2 regions of the Nocardioides sp. JCM 18998 genome follow, and region 2 is predicted to be linked to the other one. Evidence: predicted binding sites of a transcription regulator. Region 2 holds the regulator's gene; the other holds the start of a gene.
What was found. The regulator HrcA, encoded in region 2, represses chaperone genes, less so after heat shock. The targets are predictions, from matches to a motif close to TTGGCACTCGNNNNNNNCGAGTGCCAA.
Positions count from the first base shown of each region.

Region 1: the regulator HrcA is predicted to act here: its motif matches at 6,774-6,800, upstream of groES (co-chaperone GroES).

Region 1 covers NZ_AP043886.1:521,389-532,498, reverse strand. The annotation lists gene ACZ5L9_RS02490 (HAD family acid phosphatase) at 1-446, opposite strand, end outside; gene tsaD (tRNA (adenosine(37)-N6)-threonylcarbamoyltransferase complex transferase subunit TsaD) at 589-1,635, shown strand; gene ACZ5L9_RS02480 (MMPL family transporter) at 1,792-3,861, opposite strand; gene ACZ5L9_RS02475 (MFS transporter) at 4,055-5,485, opposite strand; gene ACZ5L9_RS02470 (class I SAM-dependent methyltransferase) at 5,482-6,714, opposite strand; gene groES (co-chaperone GroES) at 6,936-7,229, shown strand; gene groL (chaperonin GroEL) at 7,229-8,851, shown strand; gene ACZ5L9_RS02455 (flavin monoamine oxidase family protein) at 8,983-10,263, shown strand; gene ACZ5L9_RS02450 (NAD(P)H-binding protein) at 10,260-11,110, shown strand, end outside.
Region 2 covers NZ_AP043886.1:4,283,873-4,294,982, forward strand. The annotation lists gene ACZ5L9_RS20120 (Gmad2 immunoglobulin-like domain-containing protein) at 1-10, shown strand, start outside; gene ACZ5L9_RS20125 (16S rRNA (uracil(1498)-N(3))-methyltransferase) at 114-863, opposite strand; gene dnaJ (molecular chaperone DnaJ) at 873-2,036, opposite strand; gene hrcA (heat-inducible transcriptional repressor HrcA) at 2,076-3,101, opposite strand; gene ACZ5L9_RS20140 (hypothetical protein) at 3,262-3,957, shown strand; gene ACZ5L9_RS20145 (DUF3097 domain-containing protein) at 4,015-4,863, shown strand; gene hemW (radical SAM family heme chaperone HemW) at 4,921-6,147, opposite strand; gene ACZ5L9_RS20155 (PspC domain-containing protein) at 6,178-6,366, opposite strand; gene ACZ5L9_RS20160 (error-prone DNA polymerase) at 6,421-9,840, opposite strand; gene ACZ5L9_RS20165 (DNA polymerase Y family protein) at 9,910-11,110, opposite strand, start outside.

The DNA.
Region 1 (11,110 bases), 580 kb from region 2:
TCGCTGAGCAGCGTGGAGTCGACGTCGAAGACGACGGCGGCGTTGCTCGTCGCCGGATTGTCCGGGAGCGCGTCCAGGATCTTCGCGGCCACGGCCTTCGTGTTGGTCGCGTAGGCCGAGTCGGTGAGGTTCGGCAGGTAGGTGGTCGCGGGCACCGCCGCGCTGTCGTCCCCGTCCTGTCCGTCGGTGGCGTAGGCGTACGCCGGGTCGGTCTGCTTGGTCGAGCCGGTGCCGTAGTAGGCGCGCAGCGTGGACTTCACCGAGTCGATGTTCGGGATCGCCTCGCCGTCGGTCGGAGCGGTCACGGTGCCGTCCTGGTGGACGTCCATCGTGAAGGTCTCCGAGGGCGCGGACGGGGTGACTGCCCGGGCCGGGGCGCCGGGGACCAGCATCGTCGCGACCACCGCACTGGCGGCGATCGCAACGGTCGGACGGTTGAATCTCATGGAAAGGGCCTCCGAGCGAAGGAGAGGTGAATGGGAGGTGAACGAACCAGACAGTAAAAGGACCATGTGACAGGCATGCGTCGCAAGGGTCACGGGCGGATGCCGTTCTCGATGGAGCCGGTGCCCACGGCACAATGACCCCATGACGTCCGAACCTCTGGTCCTCGGCATCGAGACCTCCTGCGACGAGACGGGCATCGGCATCGTCCGCGGGCACACCCTGCTCGCCGACGCGGTCGCCAGCAGCGTCGAGGAGCACGCGCGGTTCGGTGGCGTCGTCCCCGAGGTCGCCTCGCGGGCGCATCTCGAGGCGATGGTCCCGACCATCGAGCGGGCCTGTGACACCGCCGGCATCAAGCTGCGCGACGTCGACGCCATCGCTGTCACCGCGGGTCCCGGCCTGGCCGGCGCCCTGCTGGTCGGCGTGGCGGCCGCCAAGGCGCTCGCGATCGGTCTCGACAAGCCGATCTACGGCGTGAACCACCTCGCCGCCCACGTCGCCGTCGACCAGCTCCAGCACGGCGCGCTGCCCGAGCCGTGTCTTGCGATGCTGGTCTCCGGCGGGCACTCCTCGCTGCTGCGGGTCGGCGACGTCACCGGTGACATCCAGCCGATGGGCGCCACCATCGACGACGCAGCAGGGGAGGCCTTCGACAAGGTCGCGCGCCTGCTCGGGCTCGGCTTCCCGGGCGGGCCGATCATCGACCGTACGGCCGTCTCCGGCTCCTCGATCGCGATCGACTTCCCGCGCGGCCTGACCACCAGGAAGGACCTGGAGCGACACCGCTTCGACTTCTCGTTCTCCGGCCTCAAGACCGCCGTCGCCCGCTGGGTCGAGGCCCGCGAGCGCAGCGGCGAGCCGGTCCCGGTCGCCGACGTCGCCGCCTCCTTCCAGGAGGCGGTCTGCGACGTGCTGGTCCGCAAGGCCCTCGACGCGGCCTCCTCGGAGGGGATCGACGAGATCGTCATCGGCGGCGGGGTGGCGGCCAACTCGCGCCTGCGGGTGCTCGCCGAGGAGCGCGCCACCACGCTGGGCATCCGGGTCCGCGTCCCGCGGCCCGGGCTCTGCACCGACAACGGCGCGATGGTCGCCGCGCTCGGCTCGGAGATGGTCGCCCGCGGCCGTACGCCCTCCGCGCTCGACCTTCCGGCGGACTCCTCCCAGCCGGTCACCCACGTCCTGGCCTGAAGGGTCGAGAGGTCACTTCTCGCGGCTCGAGTGTCCAGTTCGCCGGTTACTCGCGCCGCAACAGGTGACGCCCCGACCCGCAACAGCTGACCCCTCGACGGCGATCGGGGCGCCACCCCGAAGGGTGACGCCCCGATCAGCAGGCTGAGGCGGTGCTCAGGCCTCGGCCTCGACCAGCTCGCTCTCGGACATCTTCGCCTCGTCCGCGTGGCCGGGCCACCAGGCGCGGTGGCCGAGCAGCGCGGTGATCGCGGGCGTGAAGAACATCGCCATCACGAAGGCGGCGATCACGATGCCGAAGGCGATCGAGAAGCCGAGCGTCAGCAGGAAGCTGTTGCCACCGAGCATCAGCGAGGCGAACGTGCCTGCCAGGATCAGGCCGGCGACCGCGATGGTCGGCCCGCCGTGCTTGATCGCCTCGGCCGCCGCCTCACGCGGCTCCCTGCCCGCACGGGCCTCCTCACGCAGCCGGGTCAGCATCAGGATGTTGTAGTCCGTGCCGAGTGCCACCACGAACAGGTAGATCATGATCGGCAGCATGAAGAGCAGGCCCTCGTCGCCCTTGATGTGCTGGAAGACGATGACCGCAGAGCCGAGGGTGGCGCCGAAGCCGAGCGCGACCGAGAGCATGAGGTACCAGGGCGCGACCAGCGAGCGCAGAACCAGGCCGAGGATCAGCATGATGATGATCGCCGCGACCGGGAAGACGACCCGGTAGTCGCGGTTCATCGCGGCCTGGAAGTCGACGAAGACCGAGGTGATGCCACCGACCTTCGCGGTGCTGCCGGCCGGCGCGGCCTCGTGCGCCGTGGGGCGCAGGTCGTTCTTCACCGTGGAGATCGCCTCGTCGGAGGACGGGTCGTCCTTCAGCGTCACGATGAACATCTCGGTCTTGCCGTCAGGCGAGGCGATCGGCTGAGGAGCGACGGAGGCGACGCCGGGGGTCTTGGCGAGCGCCGCGGAGAAGGCGGGGAACGTGGCCGGGTCCAGCTTGCTGTCCGAGGTGAGCAGGACCGGCGTCGGCTGGGTGGCGCCGGCCGACAGGCCGCCGTCCTCCATCGTCTTGGTCGCCTGCGCCGACTCGACGTTCGAGGCCGACTGCGAGGAGCCGAGGTCGAAGCTCGGGTTGAAGCCGCTGATGAAGAGCGTGAGGATCACGAGCAGGCCGCCGGAGGCCATCGCGTACCGCGCCGGGCGCTTGCCGAGGGAGCGACCGATGGCGTCGAAGCCGCGGCTGCCCTTCGGCTCCTGGGCCCACTTCTTCGAGGGCCAGAAGAAGGCCTTGCCCAGGACGTTGACGACGGCAGGGACCAGGGTCAGGGCGGCGAGGAGCATGACGGCGACGGCGATCGCGAGGGCCGGACCCATCGAGCGGAACATGCCGAGCGAGGAGAGGGACAGCGTCAGGAACGCGACGATGACCGCGCCGCCCGCCGAGGCGATCGCCTCGCCGGCACGCTCGACGCCCCCGAGGATGGCCTCCCGGTGCTCGGCGCCCTTGCGGCGCAGCTCACGGAACCGGAAGAGGTAGAACAGGAAGTAGTCGGTGCCGATGCCGAACAGGACCACGCCGAGGATGACGGTCAGCGAGCTGTCCGCCTTGAGGTTGAAGACATCGGCCGCGATCCCGATGAAGCCGTTCGCGACGGCGAACACGACGCCGACGATGATGATCGGGGTGATCGCGGCGAGCACGCTGCGGAAGATCACGCCCAGCAGGACGAGGATCAGCAGGATGGTGGCGAGCATGACGATCGCCTCGGCGCTCTGACCGGACTGCGCCTGGTCGTACGACTGGGGGAGCGTGCCCGTCGTCTGTGCCTTGAGGTCGGTGCCCTTGGTCGCGGCCGTCAGCTGGTCGCGCATGTCGACGACCTGGTCGAAGTCCTTCTGGTCCTGACCGGTGACGTCGCGGCCGATGCCGACGTTGACGATCGCGACCTGCTTGCTCGCCGACGGCGTCACGTCGCTCACGTCGGTGAAGTCGTCACCGAGGTCGAGACCCTTCGAGATCGTGCCCGCCTTCGCCAGGTCGTCGGCGGTCAGCGCGCTGCCGTCCGTGCGCGAGAAGACGATCGTGGCGCCGGAGTCGTTGTGCTGTGGGAACGCGTCGGTCATCAGGTTCGTCGCCTGGATCGACTCGTAGTGGCTGGGCAGGAAGTCCGACTGGTCGGTCGTGGACTTCAGGCCGGGCGCGAACGCCACCACGAGGACGGTGAGGACCACCCATGAGCCGATGATGTACCAGGGTCGACGCGCGGCAAGGCGTCCTAGAGCTCCGAACATAGAACTCAAAGTATCCGAGCCAGGTGACGATTGCTGCTGGCTCAGGGGCATCTCAGGGGTCGCTCAGGGGTATTCACGACCAACCTCATGCGGGGCCCCTGACAACTGTCACCCACGGGGTGAGACGCGCGTCTCACGCGGTGGGCAGGCGGCGTCCGTTGCGGATCAGGTCGCTGACGCCGATCGTGATCGCGAGGGCGACGAAGCAGAGCGCCGCGACCACCGCGGCGGCCACCGCGTGGCCGTACGCCGTCGCGCCGCTGCGCCCGCTGACGGCGGCGAAGAAGACGGCACCGATGACGCCCTGGCCGATCGCGAGACCGATCCGCTGCGCGGTCTGCAGCACGCCCCCGGCGGTGCTGCCGACGACCGGGTCGACGTCGGCGAGGGTGAGGGTCTGGTTGGGCGTGATCAGGCACCCGGACGCGACGCCCATCACGAACAGCGGCGGTGCCAGCGCGAGGGTGGCGTGGTGAGCCGGCGCGTGCCAGGCGACCAGGGCCAGCGCACCGGCGCCGATGCCGAACGCGGTCGCGGCGCCCACGACCAGCGGACGCCCGAGCCGCACGACGAAGCGCCCGGCCGTCGGGGCGCCCACCGCGCTGCCGACCGCGAAGGCGGTCACCCCGAGGGCGGACTGCAGGGCCGAGTAGCCGAGGCCCTGCTGGTAGTAGAGCGCCATCACCAGCGGCAGGCCGGCCTGGGCGGGGAAGAACGTGATCGCCAGCAGGATGCCGGGGGTGTAGGAGCGCTGCCGGAACAGCCGCAGATCGACCAGCGGATCGGCGCGCCGGTCGGTGAGCCGCCTCTCGCGTCGCCAGAAGGCGACCAGCAGGACGGTCGCGGGCAGCGCCAGCCAGAGCAGCCGCAGATCGCGCACGGCGTCGTACTGGACGGCCGCGAAGAGGATGCAGAAGGTCGCCGCGCCGAGCATCAGCGCGCCGATGATGTCGAGCCGGTGCTTGCCGCTCGGGGTGTCCGGTGGCAGGAGCCGGCGGGCGAGCGCGATGACCAACACGCCGATCGGGACGTTGATGAAGAAGACCAGCCGCCAGCCCCAGTCCGGCCCGCCGAGGGCGATCAGCGCGCCGCCGACGATCGGTCCGAGCGCGGTGCCGACGCCGACGGTGGTGCCCAGCACGCCGAAGGCGCGTCCGCGCTCGGGTCCGCGGAAGAGGCTCTGCACCAGGCCGGAGACCTGCGGGTTGATCAGCCCGCCGAAGACGCCCTGCAGGACACGAGCCACGATCAGGAGCCCGACCGACGGCGCGACGCCGGAGAGCGCGGAGGTCACGACGAAGCCGATGACCCCGATCTGGAACATCTTGCGTCGGCCCTGGTCGTCGCCGAGCCGGCCGCCGAGCACCGGCACCATCCCGAAGGCGAGGGTGTAGCCGCTGATCACCCACTGCAGCCCGGACGGGCCGGCGCCGGTGGCCCGTCCGATCGAGGGCAGCGCGACGTTGGTCACCGATACGTCGAGCAGGGTCATGAACATGGCGCTGCAGCACACGATCAACGCGATCCAGCGCTGCGGCGAGGGCTCGTACGTCGTCTCGCTCATGCCGCGACACCCGTGGCGGGGATCGGCTGGACCAGCAGGCAGGTGCCCTCGTCGGCGACACGGGTCAGCACGATGGTGGCCTCGTTGGGGCCCTGGAGCGAGAGCCGGCGGCGCAGCTCCTCGGGGACCACGGCGACGCCGCGCTTCTTGATCGTCAGGCGGCCGATGCCGCGCTCGCGCAGCGCGGCGCGTAGGGCCCGCTCGCGGTAGGGCAGCTCCTCGAGGACGCGGTACCCCCGGGCGAAGGGCGTACGGAACGCCTCGTCGCCGGTGACGTAGGCGATCTGTTCGTCCAGCAGGCCACCGCCGACGCCGGAGGCGACAGCGGTCACCAGGCCGGCCCGGATGACGGCGCCGTCGGGCTCGTAGAGGAACTCCCCGACGGTGCGTACGTCCACGCCGCCCTCCCCGAGCGCGGGTGCCTCGTCGGAGGTCAGGGTGGCCAGACCACCGTCGCCCAGCACGGTGGCGCGCCGGCGCACGGTGGCCAGGCCGCCGGACCAGAGCGCGGCCTCCTTCACCTCGCCGTGGTCGCTGACGAACTCCGCCTCGACTCCTGGCGGGATGAGGTCGTGCGGGATGCCCGGTGCGACCTTGACGCACGCGTCGCGCTCCAGGAGGTCGAGGACGAACGGCCACGGAGGCGTCCAGCCCTCGGTGTCGAGGAGCCGGCCGCGGGAGCGGTTGTTGGTCCGCCGAGCCGGGTCGGCGAAGGCGACGCCGAAGGGGGAGTGGTCGACCTCGATCGCGTCCGCCACGCTCACCGCACCCGGCAGGCCCAGCGCGGCGAGGTTCGCCCGCGCGACGGCGACCCGCTCCGGATCCAGGTCGATGCCGGCGGTGGTGATCCCCGCCCGCGCCATCGCGACCAGGTCACCGCCGATCCCGCAGCCCAGATCGATCGCGGAGGCGGCCTCGAAGGCCACCAGCCGCGCGGCCCGGTGCTCGGCCACCGCGAGCCGGGTGGCCTGCTCGAGCCCGTCGGGCGTGAAGTACATCGAGGCCGCGAGGTCGCCGAACTTGGCGACCGCCCTGCGGCGCAGCTCGGCCTGGCTCATCGCCACCGCGACGTACGCCGCCTCGACCGCGGCGAACTCGCGCCGCAGCGTGGACTGAGCCTTGAGCGGGTCCCATGCCGCGACGCCGCTCTCCTGGCCCAGCGCGACCGCACGGGCGAGCACCTGCTGCCCCGGGTCGGTGAGCAGCCAGCCGAACGCGTCGAGATCCACGACGACAACGTACGCCGGGCCGGTCGAGGCGCCGCGACGGGCTCGGCGTACGACCGACCCTGGCACTCGTGGTGGGTGAGTGCTAACGTCGTGCCTGGCACTCTCACACCGAGTGTGCCAGCGCCTGCGACACCGGGCACGACCCCCGCGACGGCGTGCTCGAGACTCCGCAGGCCAAGACGTTCATCACCCAAACATCTGTGTGAAGGGGAGTCGACACCGTGTCGATCAACATCAAGCCGCTCGAGGACCGCATCGTCATCAAGCAGGTCGAGGCCGAGCAGACCACCGCCTCCGGCCTGGTCATCCCGGACACCGCCAAGGAGAAGCCGCAGGAGGGCGAGGTCCTCGCTGTCGGCCCCGGTCGTGTCGACGATAACGGCAACCGCATCCCGCTCGACGTCAACGTCGGCGACAAGGTCATCTACAGCAAGTACGGCGGCACCGAGGTCAAGTACTCGGGCGAGGAGTTCCTCATCCTGAGCGCCCGCGACATCCTCGCGGTGATCGGCTGATGCCGAAGATCCTCGAGTTCGACGAGAACGCTCGTCGCGCGCTCGAGCGCGGCGTCGACGCGCTCGCCAATGCCGTCAAGGTGACGCTCGGCCCGAAGGGCCGTTACGTCGTCCTCGACAAGAAGTGGGGCGCCCCGACCATCACCAACGACGGTGTCACCGTCGCTCGTGAGATCGAGCTCGACGACCCGTTCGAGAACCTTGGTGCGCAGCTCACCAAGGAGGTCGCCACCAAGACCAACGACGTCGCCGGTGATGGCACCACCACCGCGACGGTCCTCGCCCAGGCGATGGTCCACGAGGGTCTGCGCGCTGTCGCCGCCGGCGTCAACCCGATGGGCCTCAAGCGCGGCATGGACGCTGCCGCGGCCAAGGTGAGCGAGGCTCTCCTCGCGGCCGCCCGTCCGGTCAACGACGAGACCGACATGGCCTCCGTCGCGACCATCTCCAGCCGCGACAGCCACATCGGCGAGCTGCTGGCCGAGGCCTTCAGCAAGGTCGGCAAGGACGGTGTCATCACCGTCGAGGAGTCGAACACCCCGGCCACCGAGCTGGAGTTCACCGAGGGCATGCAGTTCGACAAGGGCTACATCTCGGCGTACTTCGTCACCGACGCCGAGCGCCAGGAGGCCGTCCTCGACGACCCGTACATCCTGCTTGTCCAGGGCAAGATCGGCTCGATCCAGGAGCTCCTCCCGGTCCTCGAGAAGGTCATGCAGTCCGGCAAGCCGCTCTTCATCCTCGCCGAGGACGTCGAGGGCGAGGCCCTGTCCACCCTGGTGGTGAACAAGATCCGCGGCACGTTCAACGCCGTCGCGGTGAAGAGCCCCGCCTTCGGCGACCGCCGCAAGGCGATCATGGAGGACATCGCCGTCCTGACCGGCGGCCAGGTCGTCGCTCCGGAGGTCGGGCTCAAGCTCGACCAGGTCGGCCTCGAGGAGCTGGGCCAGGCCCGCCGCATCGTGGTCACCAAGGAGAACACCACGATCGTGGACGGCGCCGGCGACGCCGCCGCCGTCACGGGTCGGGTCAACCAGATCAAGGCCGAGGCCGAGAACACCGACTCCGACTGGGACCGCGAGAAGCTCCAGGAGCGCCTCGCCAAGCTCGCCGGCGGTGTCTGCGTGATCAAGGTCGGTGCTCACACCGAGGTGGAGCTCAAGGAGAAGAAGCACCGCATCGAGGACGCCGTCTCCGCGACGCGCGCCGCGATCGAGGAGGGCATCGTCCCCGGCGGTGGCTCGGCTCTGGTGCACGCCATCTCGGTGCTCGAGGACGACCTCGGCCTGACCGGTGACGAGGCCGCCGGCGTGCGCATCGTGCGCAAGTCCGTCGACGAGCCGCTGCGCTGGATCGCCGAGAACGGTGGCGAGAACGGCTACGTCGTCGTCTCCAAGGTCCGCGAGGCCGGGATCGGCAACGGCTGGAACGGCGCCACCGGCGAGTACGGCGACCTGGTTGCCCAGGGCGTCATCGACCCGGTCAAGGTGACCCGCTCCGCGCTGATCAACGCGACCTCGATCGCCGGCATGCTGCTGACGACCGAGACGCTGATCGTGGACAAGCCCGAGGCCGAGGAGCCGGCTGCCGGCCAGGGCCACGGTCACGGCCACGGTCACTGATCCTCGGATCGCACGACCCACGCGTCGGCGCGGTCGCAGGCACCTGCCTGTGACCGCGCCGACGCGGCATTTCGGGGTCGGGTGTGGCGTGCTCGGGTGTGGTGCGGGCCCGGCCGGGGCACTGCCACGACATGGACGACGTCGAGGTGATCGTGGTCGGTGCGGGCGTGGCGGGCCTGCGCTGCGCCGCGCTGCTGCGTGAGGCGGGGATCGACGTCGTGGTCCTGGAGGCCGGCGACGGTGTCGGCGGCCGGATCCGCACCGACCGCCTCGACGGCTTCCTGCTCGATCGGGGCTTCCAGGTCGCCAACCCCGCCTATCCCGCTCTCCGGGCCGCCCTCGACGTCGACGACCTCGGCCTGCAGCCGTTCCCGCCCGGTGCGCGGGTGCTCGGCGACGACGGCTCCCACACGCTCGCCGACCCGCTCCGGGATCTGCGCCTGGCCGGACCGAGCGCCCTGACGGCCCTGGCACGGCCGACCGAGCTCTGGAGCCTGGGCCGATGGGCGGCACCCCTGATCACCGGCATCGGCAAGGACCACGGCCTCGCCTCGCACCTCCTGTCCGGCAGGCCGGACGTCCCGCTGCGCGTCTCCCTGGATCGCGCCGGCGCCCACGGTCTGCTGCGCGCGATCCTGCAGCGCTACCTGGCCGGCGTCGTGCTGGAGGACGAGGGCGAGACGTCCACGGCGTTCGCGCTGTTGCTGATGCGCAGCTTCGTACGGGGCACGCCGGGGCTGCCCCGCGACGGCATGCAGGCCCTGCCGGACGCGCTCGCCGCGCCGCTGGCCGGGCGGATCCGGCTGGGCGCATGGGTCGAGCAGCTCGAGCAGCACGAGGGTCGGGCCCGGGTGCGGACCGCGGGCGGCACGCTCACCGCCGAGCGCGTCGTGGTGGCGACGGACGCCTGGTCGGCCGAGGCCCTCCTGGGCAGTGCCCGATGCGCGGCGCCGGAGCCGAAGGGACTCGTCACCGACTGGTACGCCACCGACGAGGCGCCGGAGTCCACCGGCATCCTGCACCTCGACGTCCGCGAGGGCGGCGGGCCAGCGGTCAACGCCTGCGTCGTCTCCGCGGCCGCCCCCACGTACGCACCCGCGGGCCGCCATCTGGTGCAGGCCACCAGCCTGCTGCGGTCGGGATCGGAGCCGGCACCGGGAGAGGACGTGCGCCGTCACGCCGCGGCCCTGGTGGGCGCCTCCGCGGCCGCGTTGAGCCCGCTGCGGCGCGACATCGTCCCCCGCGCGCTGCCCGTGCAGCCGGCTCCGCTGGTCGCCCGGGCGCCGCAGCAGGTCGACGAGGTGACCCTCGTGTGCGGCGACCACCGCGACACCGCCTCGACGCAGGGCGCCCTGGTCAGCGGCGCCCGGGCGGCTCGCGCCGTCCTGGCCTCCCTGGGGCGGGCGTCGTGAGCGCCTCCGAGGTGGGTCCCGGCGCCGGCCTGAGCGTCCTGCTCACCGGCGCGACCGGCTTCGTCGGCAGCCGGCTCGCCCCTGCGCTGGAGAAGGACGGCCACCGGGTGCGGGCGATGACCCGGCACCCCGACGACTACACCGGCGTCGGCGAGCCGGTCCACGGCGACGTCGGCGACCCCGACTCCCTGCGCGCGGCCCTCGAGGGTGTCGACGTCGCGCTCTATCTCGTGCACTCGCTCGGCGAGGCCGACTTCGAGCGGCGCGACGCCGAGGCCGCCCGGGCCTTCGCAGCGGCCGCGGAGGAGGCGGGCGTACGCCAGCTGATCTTTCTCGGCGGCCTCGGCGACGAGCACGAGGGGCTCTCCGCCCACCTGCGCTCGCGACGCGAGGTGGAGCGCCTGCTGGCCGGCACCGAGGTGCCGCTGACCGTGCTGCGCGCCGCCATCGTCGTCGGCGCCGGCGGCATCTCCTGGGAGCTGACCCGCCAGCTGGTCAAGAACCTGCCGGCGATGGTGGTGCCGCGCTGGGCGAGCACCCGCACCCAGCCGGTCGCGATCGACGACGTGGTCCGCTACCTCGCCGGAGTGGTCGGCAATCCTGACGCGTACGGCCGCACCTTCGAGCTCGGCGGCGCCGACCAGCTCACCTACATCGCGATGCTGCAGCAGGCCGCCGAGGAGCTGCACGGCCGCTCGCTGCCGATCGTGGCTGTCCCGGTGCTGACGCCGCGACTCTCGTCGTACTGGATCGCGCTGGTGACCGACGTGGACCCGACGACCGCGCGCAACCTGATCGACTCGATGCGCAACGAGGTGCTCCAGAACGACACCTCGATCCGCGAGCT
Region 2 (11,110 bases):
GAAGAAGTAGCGCCGCTGCTGGTTCGCGAGGTATGCAGGTGAACCGACGCTTCCCTCGCGGAACTCACCGTGGGAGGCGCGGGTTCGGCTGCATACCTTGCTGGACCGACCGACTAGCCCCAGCGTGACGTACGCGCCAGCAGCGCGCTGACCGCGGCGAGGCCGGCGGTCGAGGTACGCAGCACCTCGGTGCCCAGCCGCACCGTGAGGGCCCCGGCCTCCTCGAAGGCCGCGATCTCCTCGGGGGCCAGACCGCCCTCGGGTCCGACCACGACGACGATCTCGCCTGTTGCCTCCGGCAGGGTGACGTCTCGGAGCCGCCGCCCGCCCTCCTCGTGCAGCACCACCGTGACCGCGTCGGGAGCGGCGCCCAGCAGGGCGACGACCTCGGCGGTCGAGGCCATCGGCGTCACCTCCGGGAAGTGCGCCCGGCGGGCCTGCTTGGCCGCCTCGCGGGCGGTCGAGCGCCACTTGGCCAGCGACTTCTCGGCCCGCTCACCCTTCCATACGGCGACCGAGCGGCTCGCCGCCCAGGGGACGATCCGGGCGACACCGATCTCGGTCAGCACCTCGACCGCGAGCTCGCCGCGCTCCCCCTTGGGCAGCGCCTGCACGACCGTGACCCGGGGGGTCGACTCGGGCGCGTCGGTGCGCTCGGTGACCGTGACGGTGAAGACCCGCTTGCCGGTCGTGGCGACCTGCCCGGTCACCGCGACGCCCGCTCCGTCCGTCAGGACCACGGCCTCCCCCACCCGCAGGCGGCGTACGGCGACGGCGTGGTGGGCCTCGTCCCCGTCGACCGTGACGGCGTCGCCGATCGCGACACCGGCCAGCGTCGGGACGAGGTGGACGGGCAGGCTCACGTCAGCGGCTCACTTGAAGGCGTCGCGGAAGCGACCGAAGACGCCCTTGGTCGAGGCGCGCATGTGCCCCTCGGGCTGCTCCTCGCCGCGCAGGGCGGCCAGCTGGCGGAGCAGCTCCTCCTGGGCGGCGTCGAGCTTGCTCGGGGTCTCCACCTGGATCGTGACGACCAGGTTGCCTCGACCCCCGCGCAGGCCGGGAACGCCGCGCTCGCGCAGCACCTGCTCGGCGCCGGACTGGGTGCCGGCCTTGATCTCCAGGTCGAAGCTGGTGGCCGGGTCGCCGGGCGCCATGTCCTGGTCGGGGAGGTCGGCCTCGAGGGTGGGCAGCGTCATGGTCGTACCGAGCGCCGCGGCGGTCATCGGGACCGTGACCGTGCAGTGCAGGTCGTTACCGTGCCGGGTGAACGTGTCGTGCCGGGCGACCTCGATCTCGACGTAGAGGTCGCCGGCCGGGCCACCGCCGGGGCCGACCTCGCCCTGCTCGGAGAGCTGCACGCGGGTGCCGGTGTCGACGCCCGCCGGGATCTTCACGGTGAGCGTGCGGCGCGAGCGGACCCGGCCGTCCCCGGCGCAGTCGCGGCAGGGGTCGGCGATGATCGAGCCGTAGCCGCGGCATGCCGCGCACGGGCGCAGGGTGCGGATCTCGCCGAGGAACGAGCGCTGGACGTGGGCGACCTCGCCGGCACCGCGGCACGTCTCGCAGACCTTCGGCTGGGTGCCCGCGGCCGCTCCGGCGCCGTGACAGGTGTCGCACACGACGGCGGTGTCGACCTTGAGCTCGCGGGTGACGCCGAACGCCGCCTCGGCCAGCTCGATGTCGAGCCGGATCAGCGCGTCCTGGCCGCGGCGCGTGCGCGGACGCGGACCGCGCCCGCCGGAGGTGCCGCCCTGGCCGCCACCACCGAAGAACGCGTCCATGATGTCGGTGAAGGAGAAGCCCTGGCCGGCCGCGCCGAAACCGCCGCCGAACGGGTCGCCACCGCGGTCGAAGGCCGCCCGCTTCTGCGGGTCGGAGAGGATCTCGTAGGCGTGCGAGACCTCCTTGAACTTCTCCTGCGCGACAGGGTCCGGGTTGACGTCCGGGTGGTACTGCCGGGCCAGCTTGCGGTAGGCCTTCTTGATGGTCGCGTCGTCGGCGTCGCGCTCGACGCCGAGGAGCTCGTACGGATCCACGTGTTCTCTTCCGACTCTCTGATGCAGCGAACCGAGGCCTCAGGCCTCGTCGAGGATGTGGCTGAGGTAGCGGGCGACGGCGCGCACCGCGGCCATCGTCCCGGGATAGTCCATGCGGGTGGGGCCGACGATGCCCAGCGAGGCGAGGGCGTCGTCGCTCGGGCCGTAGCCGGTGGCCACGACGCTGGTCTGGGCGAACTGCTCGTAGGGACCCTCGGCGCCGATCCGGACGGTGATCAGGCCGCCCGAGGTCGCCTCGCCCATCAGCTTGAGTAGCACGACGTGCTCCTCGAGCGCCTCCAGCAGCGGGCGGACGGCGGTGTCGAAGCTGTCACCGTAGCGAGCCAGGTTGCTGGCGCCGCCGACTGCGACGCGCTGATCGGAGCGGTGGTCGCTCATCGCCTCGATGAGGGCCGCGACGACCACGCCGGTGGCACCGGACCCCGAGCCGGCGTCGGCCCGCTCCGCGACCTCGCGCAACCGGGTCGCGGCCTGGGCGATCACCTCGCCGGCAGCGGCGCCGTTGAGCGAGGACCGCAGCCCCGCCAGGGTCTCGTCGTCGATGGCGGCCGACAGCTCCACCACCCGCTGCTCGACCCGGCCGCTCGAGAGGATCAGCACGACGAGCAGCCGCGTCGGCGCGAGCGCGACCAGCTCGACGTGACGCACCGTGCTGCGGCTCAGCGTGGGGTACTGCACCACGGCGACCTGACGGGTCAGCTGGCTGAGCAGGCGCACGCTGCGTTGCACGACGTCGTCGAGGTCGACCGCACCGGCCATGAAGCTGGTGATCGCGCGCTTCTCGGCCGCGCTCATCGTCTTGACGGTGGTGAGCCGGTCGACGAAGAGCCGGTAGCCCTTGTCGGTGGGGACTCGGCCGGCGCTGGTGTGCGGCTGGGTGATGTACCCCTCCTCCTCCAGCGCGGCCATGTCGTTGCGCACGGTCGCCGAGCTCACGCCCAGCCCGTGCCGCTCGACCAGCGCCTTGGAGCCGACCGGCTCCTCGGTGGCGACGTAGTCCTCGACGATCGCACGGAGAACGTCCAACCGGCGCTCGTTCTGCATCGTCGTGTCCTCCTGGTTCCGCTCAGCCCCCGCGAAGCGTCTGGCACTCAGCGGTGATGAGTGCCAATGCTAGCGCGTCGAGCCGGATCTCCCACGGACGCGGCGCTTGTTCCGGCCGCGAGAATCTGATTAGGTAAGCCTTACCTATCGAGGAGTCGTGATGACTGTCACCCGATCCGTCAGCGCCGCCGAGACCGCGCGCAGCATCCTGTCCTGCCCCGCCAGCATCGACCTGGTCGTGGCCGACGTCGCCAACCCAACCGCCGACGATCCGCGGCTGGGCATGATCGAGACGAACGGCGTGCCGACCTTCTCCTGCCGCATCGGCGGAGCGCTCTCCCGTGCCGCCGGCGAGGGCCGGGCGTGCCTGCTCACCCTCGGCAGCGGGATCGGGGAGCCCGGCACCCGCGAGCGCGCGGCCAGCCTCGCGCTGGCCGGCTCGCTGCGGCGTACGGGCTTCGACCGGTGCTCCTGCTGCGGCGAGCTGCGCGACGTCGTGGTCGTCGAGGTCGAGCGCGTCCGGCTCACCTTCGACGGCGAGCGGGTGACGGTCCCGGCGATGGCCTTCGCGTCCGACGAGCTCGCCCTCAACCGCGGCTACCTCCAGCGCTGGCGTGACCACGCGAACAGCGTCCACGAGGAGGAGTTGCGCGAAGCGGTCTCCCTGCGCCAGGGGCTGCACCCCGACGGCGTGATCGCCGCCTCGCTGAGCGACCTGAGCGCCGAGGGCCTGGCGATCGACTGGGTCGAGATCGACGGCGGTCACCGGCTGCGGCTCGCGTTCCCGCGCGCGGCCCGCTCCGGTGCCGACCTCGGCACGCTGCTGCGCGACGAGCTCCACGCCGGACTCTGCTGAGCCTCCCGGCGGCGTGGGGCCGCTGAGGCGGCTGGGACTCCTGGGATCATTCGTCACATGGCCGACCGCTACACCACCGACGTCCTCACCACCGACTGGCGCGCGCCGAAGAACGGCCGCGCGGTCCCCGCGCCCGCCGAGATCGGTGCGGTCGTGGAGGAGGTGCAGAGCGATTTCGTCGGGGAGATCGTCGCCGTCGACCGCCAGCTCAACACGGTCACCCTCGAGGACCGCCGGATGAAGCGGAAGACGTTCGAGCTCGGCCCGGGCTTCCTGCTCGAGGGCAAGCCGGTCATCCTCACCGCGCCGGTGCCCCGGGCGGCCGCGCCGTCCGGCCCCAAGCGCACCGCATCGGGCTCGATCGCGGTCGAGAACGTCAAGGCGCGGGTCGCCCGGCAGAGCCGGATCTTCGTCGAGGGCCGGCACGATGCCGAGCTGGTCGAGCGGGTCTGGGGCGACGACCTCCGCATCGAGGGCGTCGTGGTCGAGTACCTCGGCGGCGTCGACGACCTGGCCGACCACCTCAAGGACTTCAAGCCGAGCGCCGAGCGACGCGTCGGCGTCCTGGTCGACCACCTCGTCCGAGGCTCCAAGGAGTCGCGCATCGCCGAGGCGATCATGCGCGGCCCGCACGGCACGAGCGTCAAGATCGTCGGTCACCCGTTCATCGACATCTGGCAGGCGGTCAAGCCCGACCGCCTCGGGCTGCGCGCGTGGCCGACGATCCCTCGCACGATCGAGTGGAAGAAGGGCGTATGCCAGCACCTCGGCTGGCCACACCGCGACCAGGCCGACATCGCCCGCGCGTGGCAGCACATCCTGTCCAAGGTCAAGACGTACGACGACCTGGAGCCGGCCCTGCTCGGCAGGGTCGAGGAGCTGATCGACTTCGTCACGGTGGGCTGACGGCGCCGCAACATGTCAGGGCGATGGTCCGCACGTGCCACGGGTGATGCGTGGGATTCAGACCAGCAGGTCGCGCACCACGCCGTCGGCGAGCAGCCGGCCCGCGTCGGTGAGCACGAGCCGCTGGTCTCGTAGCGTGACGAGTCCGCGCTCGACCTGCTCGGGCACGGCCCCGCGACCATCGTCGTCGAGCGCGTCCAACGGCAGGCCGTCGCGGATGCGCAGCTCGAGCATCACCCGCTCGACGCGCTGGTTCTCCGCGCTCAGCGTCTCGCGGCCATGGGCCGGGCTGACGCCGGCGTGGATCCGGTCTGCGTACGCGGCGGGGTGCTTGACGTTCCACCAGCGGACGCCGCCGACATGGCTGTGCGCGCCCGGTCCGACACCCCACCAGTCACCGCCGCGCCAGTACAGCAGGTTGTGGCGGCACGCATGGGCCGGGTCGGTGGCCCAGTTGGAGACCTCGTACCAGCTCAGGCCGTACGCCCGGAGGCGCTCGTCGGCGACGACGTACTTGTCAGCGAAGTCGTCGTCATCGGGCATCGGCAGCTCGCCACGGCGCACCCGGCGGGCCAGCGCGGTGCCGTCCTCGACGATGAGGCTGTAGGCCGAGATGTGGTCCGGACCGCAGGAGAGGGCGTCCTCCAGCGAGCGCTGCCAATCGGCCATCGACTCACCCGGCGTGCCGTAGATCAGGTCGAGGCTGACCCCGCCGGAGTCGCGCGAGGTGAATCCCGCGGCGCGGGCCCACTCCACCACGGCCGGGACGCGCAACGGGTCGTGGGTGCGATCCAGGACGGCGAGCACGTGCGGCACCGAGCTCTGCATGCCGAGCGAGAGCCGGGTGAAGCCGCCGGCGCGGAGCTCGTCGAGGTAGCGCAGGTCGACGCTGTCGGGGTTGGCCTCGGTCGTCACCTCGACGTCGGCGCTCAACCCGAACTCCTCGCGGATCGCCGCGACGATCCCGGTCAGGTCGGCGGCCGGGAGCAGGGTCGGGGTGCCTCCGCCGAAGAAGATCGTGTCGATCGGGCGGTCCGTGTCGCCGAGGACCGTACGGGCCCGGCGGATCTCGGCGATCGCCTGGTCGGCGTAGGTCTGCCGACTCACGCCCGGACCCAGCTCGGTCGCGGTGTAGGTGTTGAAGTCGCAGTAGCCGCAGCGCACCGTGCAGAACGGCACGTGGACGTAGAAGCCGAGACCCTTCTCCCCCAGCGTGCTCAGCGCGGCTGCGGGGAGGCTGCCATCGGCAGGTGCGGGATCGCCGACGGGCAGTGCGGAGGGCATGCGCCCATTGTCACGCGATGGCGTCGCGATTCAGTCTTCGCGGGGCATCAGGATCCACAGCAGGATGTAGATCAGGAACTGCGGGCCGGGCAGCAGGCAGGAGATCACGAAGGCGATCCGGACCGCCTTCGGATCGATCCCGAAGCGGCGGCCGAGGCCGGCGCACACGCCGGCGATCCAGCGGTCGTCGGAGGGACGGGTGAGCGTTCTGGTGGTCACGCCTCCACTGTGCGCCTCGCGCCGGCGGCACCCCATCGGGAAGATCCCTGAGCCTCACCGGAAATCGCGCGACCGGTGCCGCTCGGCGAGCGCCTGGGCGGCCTCGGGGTAGACCTGCGCGAGGCCGCCGATCCGCACGGCGATCAGGTTCGTGGCGCCCTCGTTGCGCTCGAGCCTGCCCTCGATCAGCAACGCGTTGACCGAGGACACCAGCTTGCGGTGCCGCTGCCAGACGGTCTCGTTGCAGACCACGTTGAGCATGCCGGTCTCGTCCTCCAGGTTGAGGAAGGTGACCCCGCCCGCGGTCCCCGGGCGCTGGCGGTGGGTGACCAGCCCGGCGACGGTGAGGGTGCGCCCGGTGCCGTACGCGGGCAGCTCGGTGATCGCCGGGATGCCGTACTCCTTCAACCGGGCCCTGACGTGCGCGAACGGGTGCCCGTCGGGGCTGACGCCGGTCGCCCACAGATCGGCCAGGGTCTCCTCGACAGCGTGCATCGCGGGCAGCTGCGGCGCCTCGATCGCCAGCCCGATCCCCTCGAGCTGGTCGGGTCGCTCGGTCCAGCCGGCGGCCCACAGCGCCTGGCGACGGTCCTGGCCGCCGAAGGCCTCGGCGAAGACGCCGGCAGTGGCGAGCGCCTCCAGCTGGGCACGCTCCAGGCCGGCGCGCCGTGACAGGTCGAGCTGGTCGCGGAAGGGCCGCTCCGCCCGGGCGGCGACGATCCGCTCCGCGACCTCCTTGCCGATGCCGCGCACCGAGTCGAGTCCGAGCCGTACGGCGAACGCCCCGTCGCGACGGTGCTGCGGCGTCGGGTCGGGGGTGCCGGGGACCCACGGGGTGCCCTCCTGAGGTCCGTCGCGCAGGCACTCCGCTCGCCACGGACGTCGAGCCTGTCGAGACGTCTCGGCAGGCTCGACGTCCGTGGGCTCCAGGTCGGCGACGGCGGCGGAGCGCAGCAGCGAGGGCCGCAACACCTCCACGCCGTGGCGGCGGGCGTCCTGGGTGAGCGACTGGGGTGAGTAGAACCCCATCGGCTGGGCGCGCAGCAGCCCGGCCAGGAACGCGGCCGGGTAGTGCAGCTTGAACCACGACGAGGCGTAGACCAGCTTGGCGAAGGAGAGCGCGTGCGACTCCGCGAAGCCGAAGCTCGCGAACGAGATGATCTGGGTGTAGATCGCCTCCTGCTGCACGGCGTCCAGGCCCTTCTCGGTCATCCCCTCGAAGAGCTTCGCGCGCAGCGACTCGATCCGCTCCACCCCTCGCTTGGAGCCCATCGCGCGGCGCAGCAGGTCGGCGTCGTCGGCGCTGAAGTCGCCCAGGATCCGGCCCATCTCGATGAGCTGCTCCTGGAAGATCGGCACCCCGCGCGTACGCCCGAGGACCTCCTTGTCGGCGAGCAACGGGTGCGCGAAGGTGGTCGGCTCCTTGCCGGTCGCGCGCCGGACGTACGGGTGCACGGCGCCACCCTGGATCGGGCCGGGCCGGATCAGGGCGATCTCGATCGCCAGGTCGTAGAAGCAACGCGGCCGCAACCGCGGCAGGGTGCCGATCTGTGCCCGGGACTCGACCTGGAAGACGCCGATCGAGTCGGCCCGGCAGAGCATGTCGAAGACGGCCGGCTCCTCCTTGGGGATGGTCGCCAGCTCCCACGCATCCCCGCAGTGCTCGCGTGCCAGCGTCATCATGTGGTCGAGCGCGGAGAGCATGCCGAGGCCGAGCAGGTCGAACTTCACCAGCCCCATGTACTCGCATCCGTCCTTGTCCCACTGCAGGACGGTCCGCTTCTCCATCCGGGCCCGCTCGATCGGCACCACCTCGCCGATCGGCCGCTCGGTGAGGATCATCCCGCCGGAGTGGATCCCGAGGTGGCGTGGCGCCGACAGGAAGCCCTCGGCCAGCTGCCGCACCTGCGCGGGCAGCCCGGCCTCCTCGTCGATCCCGCTCCAGCTCTGCAGCCCCTTGGACCAGGCGTCCTGCTGGCCCGGTGAGTAGCCCAGCGCCTTGGCGGCGTCGCGGACGGCCATCTTCGGCCGGTAGGTGATGACGTTGGCGACCTGGGCCGCGTTGCGCCGGCCGTAGGTGTCGTAGACCCACTGGATCACCTCCTCGCGCCGGTCCGAGTCGAAGTCGACGTCGATGTCGGGCTCCTCGAGCCGGTGCTCGGAGATGAACCGCGCGAACGGCAGGGCGTAGTAGACCGGGTCGATCGCGGTGATCCCCAGCGCGTAGCAGACGGCGCTCGCCGCAGCGCTCCCTCGGCCCTGGCACAGGATCCTCTGGCTGCGGGCGAAGCGGACGATGTCGTGGACGATCACGAAGTAGCCCGGGAAGTCCTTGCGGATGATCGTGGCGAGCTCGTCCTCGACCCGCTGGCGCGCCTTGGCCACGAAGGCCGGGTCGTGGGCGTACGGCTTCTCGTACCGCTCCACGAAGCCCCGCTCCGTCAGGACCCGCAGCCAGCTGGCGGCGGTATGACCCTCGGGGATGCGGCGCTTGGGCAGCTCGGGCTTGGCCTTCTGCAGGTCGAAGGCGCAGGCGTCGGCGATCTCGACGCTGCGCGCCACCGCGCCCGGATGACGACGCCATCGCTCTGCCATCTCTGCACCGGAGCGGAGGTACGCGGGCGCGCTCGGCAGCCAGCCGTCCATCTCGGCCAGGCTGCGACGGGCGCGGATGGCGGCCATCGCGGCCGCCAGCCTGGTGTGCTCCGGGCGGGCGGCGTGGACGTTGCCGGTCGCCACGATCGGGAGGCGCAGATCACGCGCGAGCCCGGCGAGGACATCGTGAGTCGTCGAGTCCTCTGGGGAGCCGTGCCCGGTCAGCTCGACCACCACGTTGTCGCGCCCGAAGCGGCCCACCAGGCGGTCGATCGCCTCGCGCGTACGGAAGCCCTTGCGGCAGCCCGTCAGGACGAGCCACTCCCCCTGCGCCCGCTCGGCGAGCTCGTCGAGGTCGTAGACCGGCCGGCCCTTCTCGTCCCCGCGCAGCTGGGCGTCGGTGATCGCCGCGGAGAGCCGGTGGTAGCCCTCGACGCCCCGGGCGAGAACCAAGAGATGGGTGCCCCCTGTGCTTGCTCCAGGGTCGGGGACACCGAGCTGGGGCGCGGTCAGGCCGAGGGAGAGCTCGGCGCCGTAGACCGTCCGGAAGCCGGCCGCCGCCTTCCCCGCCTCCGCGAACAGCGGCGCACCGTAGAAGCCGTCGTGGTCGGTCAGCGCCATCCCGTGCAGTCCGAGCCGGACCGCCTCGGAGACCAGCGCCCGCGGATCGCTGGCACCGTCGAGGAAGCTGAAGGTCGAGTGGGCGTGCAGCTCGGCGTAGGGCGTGACGGGCCCCTCGGGCCGCTGCACGTCGAGCGTCTCGATCCGCTTCCGGTGCCGGGAGATCGGGGCGTCGCCGTGCGGGTCCCTCGGCGCGGGCTTCCCGGAGAGCCGGCGCTCGAGCTCCCGCCAGGAGATCGGTGGGTTGTTCCAGCCCATCAGACGGTCCCTCCCCACCGGGGGTCGAGGTGCGAGCACAGCGAGCCTCGAACCCGACCGACCACCGCGCTAGTCATACGCCGCCTCCGTCACCCAGGCCGTGCCGTCGAACGTGACCAGCCAGGCGCGGCCGTCGACGCCGACCATCTGGAAGCGCAGCATCGGGCGGCCCCCGCCGCCCTCCCACCAGCGCTCGTCGACCGGCCACGGGCCGGCCCAGGCGGCGACCGGCTGCCACTCCTCGCCGGCGCCGGGACGGAAGCGGGCCGGGTCGCCCGTCATGGAGCCACGGTCGAGCACGGTGACCGCGCGGCCGGCGGCGTCGAGCACACCGGCCTCCCACGGGGTCGCGAACACCCGGGCCGGGGCCGGGGCCGGGATCGAGCCGGGCCACGGCAGCGCGCGCGGGCGCAGCGCCGGGGCCTTCTCGCCCCAGGGCACCAGCGCCTGCCGGTCGGCCGGGCTGCGACCGCCCTGCAGCACCGGCGCGACCACCGCGCCCTGGCCGAGCATCCCCTGCACCCGCGCCACGCCGCGCTCGACCCGGGCGTCGGTACCGCCCCAGAGCCCGTCGGCGTGGTCGGACTCGGGGACGACGGTCTCCGGGGTGAGCCGGACACGGGTGATCGCGGAGCGGATGTCCCCGACCCGCAGCGAGCCGACCAGCTGCCAGTGCAGCCGGTCGATCAGGTCGGTGGCGGCGAACCAGCGCGGGTGCAGCCAGCGCCGCTCCGAGGCGAGCGCGCCGTCGGCCTCCACCGCGATCACCACCTCGGTGCAGACCAGCTGACGCTGACCGAGCTGGGCGACGAACCGCTCCGCGGTCTGACGGGTGGAGAAGCAGACCGTCTCGGCGGAGTCGAGCGCCGGCTCGAAGTCGATCTCGCAGGTCAGCTCGGGCGGAGGGGTACGGGCGGCGAGCGGGCGAGCCCCGCCGCCGTGGACGACCCGGTGGACCCAGGCGGCCCGGTCGCCGAAGCGGGACCGCACGGTCGCGGCCGGCAGCCCGGCCAGGTCGCCGAGGGTGGTCAGCCCCAGGCGGCGCAGCAGGCTCACCGTCTCCGGCTCGTCGAGGACCTCGAGCGGCAGGGCCCGGAGGAACTCCCCCGATGCTCCCTCGGCGATCACCGTCGTCTCCTGCACCGCGGCCCGTCGGGCGGCCTGCTCGGCGGTGAAGAGGTCGTCGGCGACACCGAGCCGGACGTCGCGCACACCGAGCCCGACCAGGCACTCGGCGATCACCGCGCCGGCCTCGGGCTCGCCGCCGTAG